Regions from separate parts of the Marinobacter sp. MA genome, predicted to be linked through region 1. Evidence: riboswitches for the same ligand, from Rfam matches in the RefSeq annotation. Region 1 holds a riboswitch; the other holds the start of a gene.
The links. Region 1 has a riboswitch for cobalamin ahead of NUW46_RS19470 (ribonucleoside-diphosphate reductase subunit alpha). Riboswitches for the same ligand answer to the same signal wherever they lie in the genome.

Region 1 (7,137 bases):
GACGGTGGGCACCGCTGAGTGCCCGATGGGCGAGTTGCCATTCGACGGCAAGGAAAAATCTGCAGGGGCATAAGCCCGGGAGGTGCTGATGCCGTTTATTAACGAACGGCTGGAAGCCAACCGGGAGTCCATCGAAAAGAACCGGGCCGCTTCAGGCCCGGTTCGTGCTTCCCGGTTCCGCTTCGAGCCTGATCTTGTCATGGCCCGCCTGCGGCAAAACATCGTCGGCCAGGACGAGGCCCTTGATGCCATGGAATCCATGCTGGTGCGGGTAAAAGCCGACATTGGCGAGGACAACCGGCCGCTGGCGGTGCACCTGTTCCTGGGGCCCACGGGTGTGGGCAAGACCGAAACCGTGCGCCTGATCGCCGAAGCCATTCATGGCAACCGGGATGGCCTGTGCCGTATCGACATGAATACCCTGGCCCAGGAGCATTACGCGGCGGCACTTACCGGCGCACCGCCGGGATACGTGGGCAGCAAGGAAGGCCATAGCCTGTTTGATCTGGACAAAGTTCAGGGTTCCTTCAGCAAACCCGGCATTGTGCTGTTCGATGAAATCGAGAAGGCCAGCAAGGAGGTGGTTCGTACCCTGCTCAATGTGCTCGATACCGGGCGACTGGTTTTCCCTTCGGGCAATCGTGAGATCGACTTTCGAAATACCCTGATTTTCATGACCAGCAACGCCGGCGCCCTGGACGCAGAGGCCCACCAACAGCGATACCAGCGAGGATGGCGACGCTGGCTTGGCCTATCGCCCGGCAAGAGCGAGGTCATTCGCGATGCGGCCTTGCGACGCCATTTCGATCCGGAATTCCTCAACCGGATCGATCAGATCCTCACCTTTAACCGCCTCACCGACAACTGGCTGGAAGCCCTGCTGGACATCGAGCTGGAGGGCCTCAATGGCCGGCTTTCGAAGAAACACGCAGAGCTCATTCTGTCGCCAGCATTGCGTACTGAACTCTGCCGGAGTTACGACGCCCGCTACGGGGCAAGGGAACTGTTGCGAGCCTTTCGCCAGCGCCTTGAACCGGCGGTTGCGCAGGCACTGCTGGCCTATCCGGAGTGCCGGAAGTTCCAGGCTGGCCTGGAAGGCAACGTCGTCACCGTTGACCAATACGTCGAATGACGTAGGCACCGGGGGCATTTCGCGAATACCTCACCGGCACGGGATTCCGGATAGTAAAGGCGTTACCTAATCGTGCAAGCCAACACCAAGGAGCGCCCGTTATGGCTGAAACCATTATCAAGATCGATCTGAACAAGTCGGCTTATGAGAACGACAAAATCCACAACCGCTGGCACCCGGACATTCCGCTGGTAGCCACCGTCAAGCCGGGGGACGATTTTATCGTCGAGTGCTACGACTGGACCGGCGGCCAGATCAAGAACGATGACAGCGCCGACGACGTGCGCGATGTCGATCTCAGCCAGGTGCACTTCCTGTCTGGCCCGATCGGCGTGGAAGGTGCCGAGCCGGGCGACCTGCTGGAAGTGGACATCCTCGACATCGGCACCTTCGAAGAAAGCCAGTGGGGCTTCAACGGGTTCTTCTCCAAGCAGAACGGTGGTGGCTTCCTGACCGAACACTTCCCGGAAGCCCAGAAATCCATCTGGGACTTCAACGGCATGTTCACCAAATCCCGCCACATTCCCAACGTGGAATTTGCCGGCCTGATTCACCCGGGCCTGATCGGTTGCCTGCCCTCCAAAGAGCTGCTGGAAACCTGGAACAAGCGGGAAGCCGGCCTGGTGGCCACCGATCCTGAGCGGGTGCCGGAACTGGCGACACTGCCCAACGGCGAGACCGCCCACATGGGCCAGATGACCGGTGAAGCGGCCAAAGCCGCCGGCGCTGAAGCCGCACGTACCGTGCCGCCCCGTGAGCACGGTGGTAACTGTGACATTAAAGACCTTTCCCGCGGTTCCAAGGTTTACTTCCCGGTTTACGTGGATGGTGCCGGCCTGTCCGTGGGCGACCTTCACTTCAGCCAGGGCGATGGTGAAATCACCTTCTGCGGCGCCATCGAGATGGCCGGCTGGATTCACCTGCGGGTTAACCTGATCAAGGACGGCGTGAAGAAGTACGGCATCAAGAATCCGGTGTTCAAGCCCAGCCCGATCAAGCCCCGTTATGACGACTACGTGATCTTCGAGGGTATCTCTGTAGACGAGGACGGCGGCCAGCATTACCTGGACGTGCACGTGGCCTATCGCCAGGCCTGCCTGAACGCCATCGAGTACATGACCAAGTTCGGCTACACCAAGGCCCAGGCCTACGCGATTCTCGGTTGTGCACCGGTGGAAGGCCACATCAGCGGCGTGGTGGATATCCCCAATGCCTGCGCCACACTCTGGCTGCCCACGGGCATCTTTGACTTTGACATCAACCCGTCTTCTGAAGGCCCCCAGAAGAAAGTCAGCGGGGGCATGGACGTACCGTTGTCGAAAGATAAGGAGTAATCACCATGCCTGTGTATGACTACAAGTGCCGGGAGCACGGCCTGTTCAATACCCTGGCTACCATGGAGGATGCGGCCAAGCCGGCGGAATGTCCGACCTGCAAGGCGCTTTCGCCCAGGGTGATCGTGTTGCCATCGCATATTGCGGCCATGGACCCGGCCAAGAGAGCGGCGGAGGACCGTAATGAACGGTCCCGACACGAACCGGTTTTCTCCACCGCGGACCGACGGGCCCACGATAAGGAGCACAGCCGGGCCTGCGGCTGCGGCTCCCCGAAACCGGGTAAATCCATGCTGTTCTACACCGCTGATGGGAAGAAGATGTTTCCCTCCATGCGGCCCTGGATGATCAGCCACTGATTGGCTGAGTTGATACTGTCACGTGTTTGGCCCCCTCTCCGGGGCCTTTTTTTATTCTGCTGGTTGTTCCTTCTGGATATCGTGTATATAGTGTTTTCATCCTTGGTCAAATACCAGATGTAGTGATCAGTGCGTAACCAACTCGGTCGGCGCGTGATCACGCCACACATTCTGGTATCGGGAATCCGGTGAGACTCCGGAACTGACGCGCAGCGGTATTGGGGAACAAGCACGGCATTACGACACTGGTTGATACCGGGAAGTCGCCGAGCGAGGCCGAATCGAACGATTCACGCCCCTGAGTCCGAAGACCTGCCAGGGATACGGAGCTTCACAGCTCCTGACTGCACCTTCGCGACCCAGGGTGAGCAGACCGGTTATGCCCAGCCATTCCTATGGTGAGGCGTGCCCCTGCGTACGCGATGGTGAAAGGAATTCAACGCGTATTCAGGAGAACACACATGTTTGCCTCAGCCCTGGCCGAACCCCGGCCAACCTCGCACACCGACACCGAATCCCTTCAGGTCATCAAACGCAACGGCACCCTTGTCGGCTTCGACCCGTCGAAGATCAGCATTGCCGTGACCAAAGCCTTCCTCGCCGTCGAGGGTGACAAAGCCGCCGGCTCCGCCCGGATCAACGATGCCGTACATCGGGTGACTGACCAGGTGATCCAGGCCATCGGTCGCCGCCTGAAAGCCGGTGGCAAGGTGCATATCGAAGACATCCAGGATCAGGTGGAACTGGCCCTGATGCGGGCGGAGGAGCAGAAGGTGGCCCGCGCCTACGTGCTTTACCGGGAAGAGCATGCCCGGGAGCGTGCCCGCCATGCCCCGGTTGAGGCGCACCCCCATCTGACGGTGAAAAAGACCAGCGGTGAAATCGCTCCCCTGGATCTGGGCCTGATGAAACTGCAGGTGGAGCAGGCCGCCACAGGGCTGGAGGGTATTGACGGTGATTCCCTGGTGGACGATGCCCTGACCAACCTGTACGACGGCATCGCCGAGGAAGACGTGCTGTCGGCCCTGATCATGACGGCCCGGAGCCGGATTGAGCGGGAGCCGGACTACAGCGCCGTCACCGCGCGCCTGCTCCTTGAGCAACTTCGTCTGGAGAATGCCGCTGCCCTTGGCCTGCCCATCAGTTTGCCCTTGGCGGAGATATATCCACAGGCCCTGAGTGCCTTTATCGAGGCAGGTATTCGTTATGAACTGCTGGACGAAGCCCTGGCCGCTTTCGACCTGGAGCGCTTGGGAGCCGCCCTGAAACCGGAGCGTGACCTGCAATTCGGCTTCCTGGGCCTGCAAACCCTTTACGATCGCTACTTCCTGCACTGGAACAAGGCCCGCCTGGAATTGCCTCAGGTATTTTTCATGCGTGTTGCCATGGGCCTGGCCCTGCGCGAAGACGACCCGAATGCCCGCGCTATCGAGTTCTACAACCTGTTGTCGTCGTTCGACTACATGGCGTCCACACCCACGCTGTTCAACAGCGGTACCCGCCATTCTCAGCTGTCGTCCTGCTACCTGACGACGGTGGGCGACGATCTTGAAGACATCTACGGCGCCATCCGCGACAACGCCATGCTGTCGAAATGGGCTGGCGGCCTGGGCAACGACTGGACACCGGTTCGGGCGCTGGGCTCCCACATCAAGGGCACCAACGGCCAGAGCCAGGGTGTGGTGCCTTTCCTGAAAGTGGTGAATGACACCGCGGTGGCGGTGAACCAGGGCGGCAAGCGTAAAGGCGCGGTGTGCGCCTACCTGGAAAGCTGGCACCTGGACATCGAGGAATTCCTGGAACTGCGTAAGAACACCGGCGACGAACGCCGCCGCACCCACGATATGAACACCGCCAACTGGGTGCCCGATCTGCTGATCGAGCGCATGCGCGAAGACCGTGACTGGACCCTGTTCTCCCCCAGCGATGCGCCGGATCTGCACGACCTGTATGGCAACGCCTTCCGGGAACGCTACGAGCATTACGAAGTGCTGGCAGAGCAGGGCAAAATCAAGCTGTTCAAGAAAATCCCGGCCAAGCAGCTGTGGCGCAAGATGCTCACCGTGCTGTTCGAAACCGGCCACCCCTGGATCACCTTCAAGGACCCGTGCAACCTGCGCTCTCCCCAGCAGCACCGGGGCGTGGTGCACAGCTCCAACCTGTGCACGGAAATCACCCTGAACACCAGTGCCGAAGAGATCGCCGTATGCAACCTTGGTTCCGTGAACCTGGCAGCTCATATCGCCAACGGCGAGCTGGATGTGCAGCGCCTGGAACAGACGGTGAACACCGCCGTGCGCATGCTCGACAACGTTATCGACATCAACTACTACGCCGTGCCCCAGGCCCGCAATTCCAACCTCAGGCATCGCCCGGTCGGCCTTGGCCTTATGGGTTTCCAGGATGCGCTCTATGAGTTGGGACTGCCTTACTCCAGCCCGGAAGCGGTGGAGTTTGCCGACGTTGCCATGGAGCAGCTCAGCTACTTCGCCATCCGGGCATCCGCCACGCTGGCGGGTGAGCGCGGTGCCTATGAAAGCTACGAAGGTTCACTCTGGCAACAGGGCATCCTGCCCATCGATTCCATCAACCTGCTAAAGGAAAACCGCCGGGAAGGGGATCTGTCTTTGAATACCAACGCCCGGCTGGACTGGTCGCCGGTGCGTGAACTGATCGCGAAAAACGGCATGCGCAACAGCAACGTCATGGCCATTGCCCCCACGGCCACGATTTCCAACATCGTGGGTGTGTCCCAGTCCATCGAACCGGCGTACCAGAACCTGTTTGTGAAATCGAACCTCTCCGGCGAGTTCACGGTGGTCAATCCCTCCCTGGTTCGTGACCTCAAGGCCGAAGGTCTGTGGGACAACGTGATGGTGAACGACCTCAAATACTTCGACGGCTCCGTTCAGCAGATCGACCGCATCCCGGCCGAACTCAAGGCTCGTTACGCCACCGCCTTCGAAATCGACGCAAGATGGCTGGTGGAAGCCGCAGCACGGCGTCAGAAATGGCTCGATCAGGCCCAGAGTTTGAATTTGTATATGGCCGAACCCAGCGGCAAAAAGCTGGACGCCCTGTACCAGCTCGCCTGGGAACGTGGGCTGAAAACCACCTATTACCTGCGCTCCCTGGGTGCCACCGGCGCTGAGAAAACCGCCCCGGTTGCCGCACCGCAGCCGCAGGTTTGCAGCATCGATGATCCCGACTGCGAAGCCTGTCAGTAACTGCTCACTTAACGATTTCGAGGCAAAACCATGCTTGATTGGGACGACGAACCAAAAACCGAATCCAAAGTGGCGCACCCCGGCGCCCCGGCGCCGGTGAACGTGGACGACAAACGCGTCATCAACGGCGAAACCGACATCAACCAGCTGGCACCGTTCAAGTACCCCTGGGCCTGGGAGTACTTCATGAACGCCAACAAGAACCACTGGACCCCCCTGGACGTGAACATGGCCCAGGACGTTCACGACTACCACCACCGGCTGACCGCGCCGGAAAAACATGTGTATGAGAACGTGTTGGCTTACCTCACCACCTCCGACATCCTCGCCATGCGCAACATCGGCCTGGCGGTGATGGAGAAGATGAGCGCCCCGGAGCTGCAGATCTACCAGGCCCGGCAGGTATACGAGGAAGCCATGCACACCTGGGCCTATCAGCACTGCATCGAAACCCTCAACCTGGACCAGAGCGAGATCTACAACCGCTACCGCGTGGTGCCGGCGATCAACGGCAAGATCCAGATTGCCAACCGCCGGCTGGATGCGGCCATGCGCCCGGACATGAACCTGCGCAACAAGGACGACCTGCAGGAATTCATCATGTCCTACCTGTTCTTTGCGGCCGTGTTCGAAGGCACCTGGTTCTACAACGGCTTCAGCCCCATTTTCGCCCTCCAGCGCCGTGGCCTGATGCGCGGCACCGGCGAGCAGCTGCAGTACATCCTGCGGGACGAGGCCATGCACTTCTCCTTCGGCCTGAAAGTGGTCAACCAGATCGTGGAGGAGGAGAACATCACCTTCGACCCGAAGGCCGTGCGCGAGATGTGGGACGAATCCGAAGCCGCCGAGAAGGCCTTTGCGGATTACATCCTGCGGGACCCGATACTCGGTTATTCGGCTGAGTATCACAGCGAACAATTCCGCTTCGTGGCTAACCGCCGTGCCCGCACGGTCGGCCTGGAAGAGCCGTTCCCGGGCGCGAAGAACGTCTCGCCCTGGTTAGACGAGCAGGCCACCCTGCGCAAAGAAAAGAACTTCTTTGAAACGCGGGTGATTGAGTACCAGACCGGGGCTCAGTTGGAGTG
Region 2 (7,137 bases), 350 kb from region 1:
TCGCTCCAGGCACTCGCCGCCACGACCTTTTCGCCGGCACCGGCGGAGAACAACAGCTCCGTGGCGCCCGGTGACAGAGAAACAATACGTTGCGCTGGATCGGCCAGGCATACCTTCTGGTTCAGTGCATCGCGTGCGCAGGGTCCCTCGGCCTGCGCCAACGAGGGCGCAAGCAGAGACAATACACACAGTGCAGCGAGCCAGAGGTGCCTCATAGAGGGCGGGAGCCTCTCAGATCAATTAATTTACTGTTGGAAATCATAGCGCACCGAGGCCATGAAGGTTCGTCCGGCGGCCAGATAATCAAAGGGCGCGAAGGTCGCACTGTCATATCCGATGCTGGTGGCATAGCGACGATCCAGCACGTTATCGACCTTGAACGAGGCCGACCAGCCAGGCTGGAAGTTCCAGGCCGCTCTCAGGTCTACCGTGCCATAGCCCGGCAGCAGGCTGGTATTTGCCGCATCATTGTAGCGGTCACTCTCAGCAATAAAGCTGGCGCCTACAGACCACTGTGAGAACAGGCGATCGATATCCAGACGCAGGTTCTTTTCCGCGCGGCGTGGTAAACGGGCGCCGGTATCGCGGTTCTCGGTATCCGCGTAGGTTACTGCTGCCGCCAGATTCCAGTCAGCCGTCTCGATACCGGAAGAAACCTCAACGCCACGGATTCTTGCCGTCTCGACGTTTTCCATGGTGCCCTCAAAGGTCACCGGGTCAGACACGTAGGTAATCAGGTCTTTCACGTCGTTCTGATAAAGCGCAATGTCCCAGTACCACTGGTCATATCGCCCGGAGAAACCGGCTTCGACCATCTGCCCCTCTTCCGCATCGAGGTCAGGATTACCGGTGTAGAACGGCACCGTCAGGTAAAGGTCATTAAAGGTGGGTGCCCGGAACGATGTCGCATAGCTGAGGCGAAAGCGATGGGCGCGGTCCAGCTGGTGACCGAAGGCCACACCGCCAGTCTCCTCTTTGCCATAGGCCTCGTTGTCATCCAGACGCAGACTGAGCATCAGATCGGTGGCATCAAAGTTCAAACGGCCCTGACCGAAAACCGCGCTGTTGGTCCGGCTGTCCTCTGTGAAGTTACTGGTGCCATCGACTTCGTCAATCATGACCTCCGTACCCAGAACCAGCTCATGAACACCGGCCGTCAGGGTGTTTTCCCAGCGCGCGGAGCGAGACAGGGTGTCGAACGTGCTGGGATTGGCTCCGAAGGTATCCTGTTCGTCACGGGCTTCCGAGAACTGGATCCGTGTGCGCCAGTAGTCACTGGCAACCGCTTCCAGATGCAGCCCCATGGCACGGATCAGGAAATCGGTATCACCGCCTTCAAACTCGGTATTACCTTCAGACTGGAACACCGTCAGCCCTGCGCCGCCGCCCTGGTCAAAACTGTGGCTCAGTTTGGCCAGGCCACCAGCGTTCCGGAATCCTTTGTCTTCGCCGCCAGCACGCAAGTTCGTGCCATCGGTATCCGAATAAACGCCACCGGCCAGGAACGACGAACGGCCTTCCCGGCCAGCCAGTCCGGCCGTTACCTCACGGGTTTCATGGGAACCGCCTTTCAGCTCGCCCCAACCCTGGCGCCCGGCCTCGGGTTCCAGGGTAAACGCCTGGATGACACCACCCACCGCATCGGCACCGTAGAGGGAGCTCTTCGCGCCCCGCACCAGCTCAACCCGCTCCATCAACTCGGGAGGCAAAAACTGCCAGGGTGGGATACCCGCAGAGGCAGAGCGCAAGCGGATACCATCGAGAAGCAGCACGGTACCCGAGCTGCCCGCGCCGCGCAGGAACACGCTGGTGGTCTTGCCGTAGCTGCCGTCCGATACCACGTTGATCCCCGGCTGGGCGCGCAGCAGGTCGCGGAATTCCGCGGGCTGTTGCCGATCAATATCCTCTTTCTCGATGACCGTCACTGAAGACAGGCTCTCGCCAACGGTCTTGGGGCCCAGTGTCGCGGTCACCACGATCGGATCCAGGGCATCGGATTCTGGAGAAGACTGGGCCGAAACGGCCAGAGGCAGGGCGGCCAGGGAAACGCCGGCCAACAAAACAGGGCATTGAATTCTGAACATAGAGCTTGCTCCGCACTCCGCGCGCACCCGCACGGGAATCTGGTTTTCGTTGCGGAACAGGGAGTAGGGGCAGGCGGTAGACTGGCAACAGAAAAGCGGAACCGGCATATCACCCACCCAGGTTGCCCACCGCAACATCGGGTGTTTTTCCAGGCCGGTCTCCGGGCTGGCAGGCGGAACCTGGGGTTCCCGGGCAATCACCTTCCCATGTCGTGGCGACACAGTGGCGCATAGATTGCCGTTGTCCTGCTTACCGTTGCGGGGGCAGCATCGGACTTGCACTGGCTGTGCCAGGCTCACCGATTTCCCGTTTCACCCGTCGCGCTTTGCGACGGACACCTGAAAAAAGTGTGGCAAGGCTAGCAACACCGGGGTAACCGGTCAATGAAATCCATCAAAGGTCGACATGGTCGCAGGCCTCTGCCACTGCTATATTCCTTGACTGACAATCACTTTTTCTTCGCCAGAACAGGGAGTTTTATGCAGGCCGAGCTGGTCGACATCCGCAATCACATGGCTCAATACCCGCCGTTCGACGAGATGACCGAGGAACTGCTCGACCGGGTGGTTGGCGACATAGAGGTTGTTTACTTCAAGGCCGGGAGTCAGATTCTGGAACTGGGTGATCCCAGCAGCTGGCTGTTCTACGTACGCAGTGGTGCAGTAGAGATCTATCGGCGCACCGGAGAACTCTACAACCGGATCAGCGAGGGTGAAGTCTTCGGCCAGTTTGGCCTGCTGATGAACCGGAAAGTTCGCTTTCCCGCCAAAGCCCTCGAAGACGTTCTGCTGTACAAGATTCCTTACGATACGTTCCAGTACCTCTGGGAAAACGACGACAACTTTGCCGATTTCGTTGAGATCGAGGACCGAAGCCGCCTGCGCTCCGCTGTATCCCGGCGGGAAAAATCCAACCAGCTCATGACCTCCAAGGTCACCCGGCTGATTTCCCGGGAGCCGGTGTCCGCCCCCCACACCGTCCGACTGCAGGAAGCAGCGCGGATTATGACCGAGCACGGCGTCTCGGCACTGCTGCTGATGGACGAGGAGGGCGACAAGCCCTTGCTCAAGGGCATCATCACCGACCGCGACCTGCGCACCCGGGCCCTCAGCGAGGCATTAGCCTCCGAAACGCCTATCAGCGAGATCATGTCGGAGGATCTGATCACCATCCGTTCGAACATATTCATCTTCGAGGCCATGCTCACCATGCTGCACAACAATGTGCACCACCTGCCGGTGATGGATGGTGATGAGGTTCGCGGCGTCATTGCGCTGTCTGACATCGTGAAGTACGAGAGCCAGAGCAGCCTTTACCTGGTCAGCAACATCTACCACCAGCAGGATGTGAAAGGCCTGAAGAAAATCAGCCTGGATGTGCGGGACAGCTTTGTTCGCATGGTGAACGAAGACGCCAACTCCCACATGATTGGCAGTGCCATGGCCGGGATCGGGCGCAGCTTTACCCAGCGCCTGCTGGCCCTGGGCGAGGAGAAACTCGGGCCGCCACCCGTGCCCTATTGTTTTATGGCGCTGGGGTCCATGGCGCGGGACGAACAGCTGGTTGTTACCGACCAGGATAACGCCATGATTCTGGATGACAGCTTCGTGCCGGAAGAGCACGATGAGTACTTCCTGGCACTGGCGAAATTTGTCAGCGATGGCCTTGCGGAGTGCGGCTACACCTACTGCACCGGCGACATCATGGCCACCAACCAGAAATGGCGGCAGCCACTGCGGGTCTGGAAGGACTACTTCACCGACTGGATTGATAACCCCAAGGCCGAAGCCTTGTTAAACAGCAACATCTTCTTTGATCTGGACGGTATCTACGGGGAAACCGACTTTGCCGAACAACTGAAAACTCTGGTGGCCGAAAAGGCCAGCAACAGCCAGCGGTTCCTGGCAATGCTGGCCCGCAATGCCCTGAACCGCACGCCCCCGATCGGCTTTTTCCGGACTTTCGTGCTGGAAGAAGATGGCAAGCACCAGAAGACCTTCAACCTGAAACGTCGGGGTACGGCGCCCCTGTCAGACCTGATCCGGGTTCACGCCCTGGCCTGCGGCTCCCGCGCACAGAACTCGTTCGAGCGTCTGAAAGCCATCGGCAACACCAAGCTGCTGCTGGAGGACGATCTGGGCAACCTTCGGGACGCCCTGGAGTTCATCTCCATTGTGCGTATTCGGCACCAGGCCCTGGCCATCGAGGCGGACCGACAGCCGGACAACAACGTTCGGCCCGAGGACCTTTCACCGTTTGAGCGCAGCCACCTGAAAGACGCCTTCCAGGTGGTCAGCGGTGCCCAGAAGTTCCTGAAATTCCGGTATCACGCCACGGTGGCTCGTAATGTCTAGTGAGGAGCAGGCCGGGAATTCTGTTACACGCCTGCCATGGCCCGAGCAGTTCGAAGCCCTGGCTGAGCAAAGCAAGTCACCGATTCTGAAAGCCTTTTACGAAAGCGGGTGTGTGTCGCCGGAGACGCCCATGTCCGACGTGCCTTTTGTCGCGCTCGATTTCGAGACGACCGGCCTGGACGCCAGTCAGCATTCGATTGTCAGTATCGGCCTGGTGCCGTTCACCCTCGATGGCATCCAGTTGGGAAAGGCCCGCCACTGGATCGTGCGGCCCAAGCTTCCGTTGCACCAGACCTCAATCACGATTCACGGCATTACCCACAGTGATATCGACCAGGCACCCGATATGAAAGATATCCTGAAGGACCTGTTTGCCTGCCTGAACGGTCGTATTCCCGTGGTCCACTACCGCAACATCGAGAGATCGTTCTTTGACGTCGCACTGCGATGGCGACTCGGGGAAGGCATCCGGTTTCCGTTAATCGATACCATGGCCATCGAGGCTCACCTGCACCCGGACCGTAATCCGTCACGCTGGCAAAGATTGCTCGGTAAAAAGCCCGTATCCATTCGACTGGCAGACAGCCGGCTGCGTTATGGGCTGCCTCATTATGCTGCCCATAACGCCCTGATTGATGCGGTGGCAACGGCCGAGCTCTTGCAGGCCCAGGTGTTGCACCATTTCAGCCGGGAGACCCGTATCGGGGATCTCTGGCTATGATGCCGGCTTGACGTCGTCGATCCACTTGCCATAGCCGGCCTCTTCCATGTTTTCCAGCGGAATGAAGTCCATTGCCGCGGAATTCATGCAGTAGCGCAGCCCGGTTGGCGCCGGACCATCGTTGAAGACATGCCCAAGGTGGGAGTCCGCGTGAACGCTACGGATTTCCGTGCGGGTCATGAAGAACGAATTGTCTTCACGTTCCACCACTGCATCAGGGGTGATCGGCCGGGTAAAGCTGGGCCAGCCGGTGCCGGATTTGTACTTGTCGCGGGATGAGAACAGGGGTTCGCCCGAGACAATATCCACGTAAAGCCCTGGCTTCTTGTTGTCCCAGTACTTGTTATTGAACGCAGGCTCGGTGCCGTCTTCCTGTGTAACCTCGTACTGCATATCGGTCAGGCGCTGTTTCAGCGCCTCCTGGCTCGGCTTTTCAAAGCTTTCCTGGTCAAAGCCACTGCCCATCTGGCCGGATTGTTTATTGCCGCTGTCACTGCCCACCAGGTTGTCACTGGCATCCACCGTGGCGTTCTCCTGGAAACGGGTGTAATCAAGCTCGTAGTCTTCACCATACACCTTCTCGATAAACTGGTAGCGGCCAGAGTTGAAGGTGTAGAAGTTGTAACGCACCGGGTTCTTGTCGTAGTAATCCTGGTGGTATTCCTCGGCCTCATAGAACTTCTCAAATGGCACGATTTCAATCACCACGGGCTTCTCGTAAACGCCGGAAGCCTCTAACTCTGCAACGGCTTCCTCGGCCAGGCGCTTCTGCTCGGCGTTGTGGTAGAAAATAGCGGGCCGGTACTGCTGGCCTCGGTCCACGAACTGGCCCTGATTATCGGTCGGGTCCATCATCCGCCAGAGCGCTTGCAACAGCCCCTCGTAGGTCATTTCGTTCGGGTCGTAATAGACTTGTACCGCTTCGGTGTGGCCAGTCTGCCCCGAGGCCACCTGCTTATAGGAAGGATTTGCCTCGTCCCCGCCGGCATAGCCGGAGACAGCTTCCACCACGCCCGGCACCCGTTTCTCGTACCCGGCTTCGACACACCAGAAACAACCGCCAGCAAAGGTTGCCACCGCCAGACCTGGCTGATCCGGTGCATACTTGCTCATCTGCGACTTCGACTTTTCGGCAATCGCGTTGGTGGTGACAAGTCCGGCGACAGAGACCAGCGCCAGTGCCGAAAAAATACCCACAATCTTGCGTTTCATCAGACTTCTCCTTAACGTGATTCCATTCCTAAAGCGTAAGGTCGCGGATTCACGAAAACGTTCATCAGGTGTTACGAATTCATAACGTTGTGGATTTTTCGGCGGCCAGGGGGAGCCAGACCGTGAACACGGCCCCATCGGCGTTGCGAACAGAGAGTTTTCCCTGCTGCAGTGACACCATTCTCTGGGCGATGGCCAGGCCAAGGCCGGCATGTCCTGTTCGGGAAGCCCCAGTAGCCTGATAGAAAGGTTCGAAGATGTGTTCCAGGTCCTCATCATTGATGCCGGGCCCGGCGTCCGCGACAGTGATCATGGCATCGCCCTCCCCTTCGCCAACGCCCAGCGTAATCGCCGAGTTCTTTGGCGAATGGCTGATGGCGTTGCTGATCAGGTTATCCAACACTCGCTCGGTCATGGCAATGTCCGCCAGCACCTGGACCGGCGCCACGGAGACAATCGAGAGCTCAACACCCGCGCGCTCCGCCTCAGGCTGATGTTTCTGCACCACATCATGTAGGAGTTCGGCAACCACAAACGGTTCCGTCTTCGGCTGCTTTTCCCGGGCATCCAACGCCGCAAGCTCGAACAGTTCCTCCACCAGGCGACCGAGCCTGTGACTCTCGGCCAGGGCCACATCCAGGAACCGGGCACGCTCATCGGCGCCAAGCGTGCCCTGTTTCAGCCTCAAGGCTTCGATATAACCCTGAATGGACGCCAGGGGCGTTCGCAAATCATGGGAGACCTGGGCAACCAGTTGGCGGCGCT

Region 2: linked by a shared signal. The riboswitch ahead of NUW46_RS01255 (TonB-dependent receptor plug domain-containing protein) and the one ahead of NUW46_RS19470 (ribonucleoside-diphosphate reductase subunit alpha) in region 1 are both predicted to bind cobalamin.

Annotation. Positions count from the first base shown of each region.
Region 1 is NZ_CP103058.1:4,212,753-4,219,889, reverse strand. Features, by position in the region: gene NUW46_RS19490 (aliphatic amidase) at 1-73, shown strand, start outside; gene NUW46_RS19485 (AAA family ATPase) at 89-1,132, shown strand; gene fmdA (formamidase) at 1,234-2,466, shown strand; gene NUW46_RS19475 (zinc ribbon domain-containing protein) at 2,472-2,825, shown strand; cobalamin riboswitch at 2,952-3,160, shown strand; gene NUW46_RS19470 (ribonucleoside-diphosphate reductase subunit alpha) at 3,287-6,052, shown strand; gene NUW46_RS19465 (ribonucleotide-diphosphate reductase subunit beta) at 6,083-7,137, shown strand, end outside.
Region 2 is NZ_CP103058.1:285,902-293,038, reverse strand. Features, by position in the region: gene NUW46_RS01260 (cobalamin-binding protein) at 1-215, opposite strand, end outside; gene NUW46_RS01255 (TonB-dependent receptor plug domain-containing protein) at 246-2,084, opposite strand; cobalamin riboswitch at 2,219-2,442, opposite strand; gene NUW46_RS01250 (putative nucleotidyltransferase substrate binding domain-containing protein) at 2,565-4,439, shown strand; gene NUW46_RS01245 (3'-5' exonuclease) at 4,432-5,160, shown strand; gene msrB (peptide-methionine (R)-S-oxide reductase MsrB) at 5,155-6,372, opposite strand; gene NUW46_RS01235 (ATP-binding protein) at 6,452-7,137, opposite strand, start outside.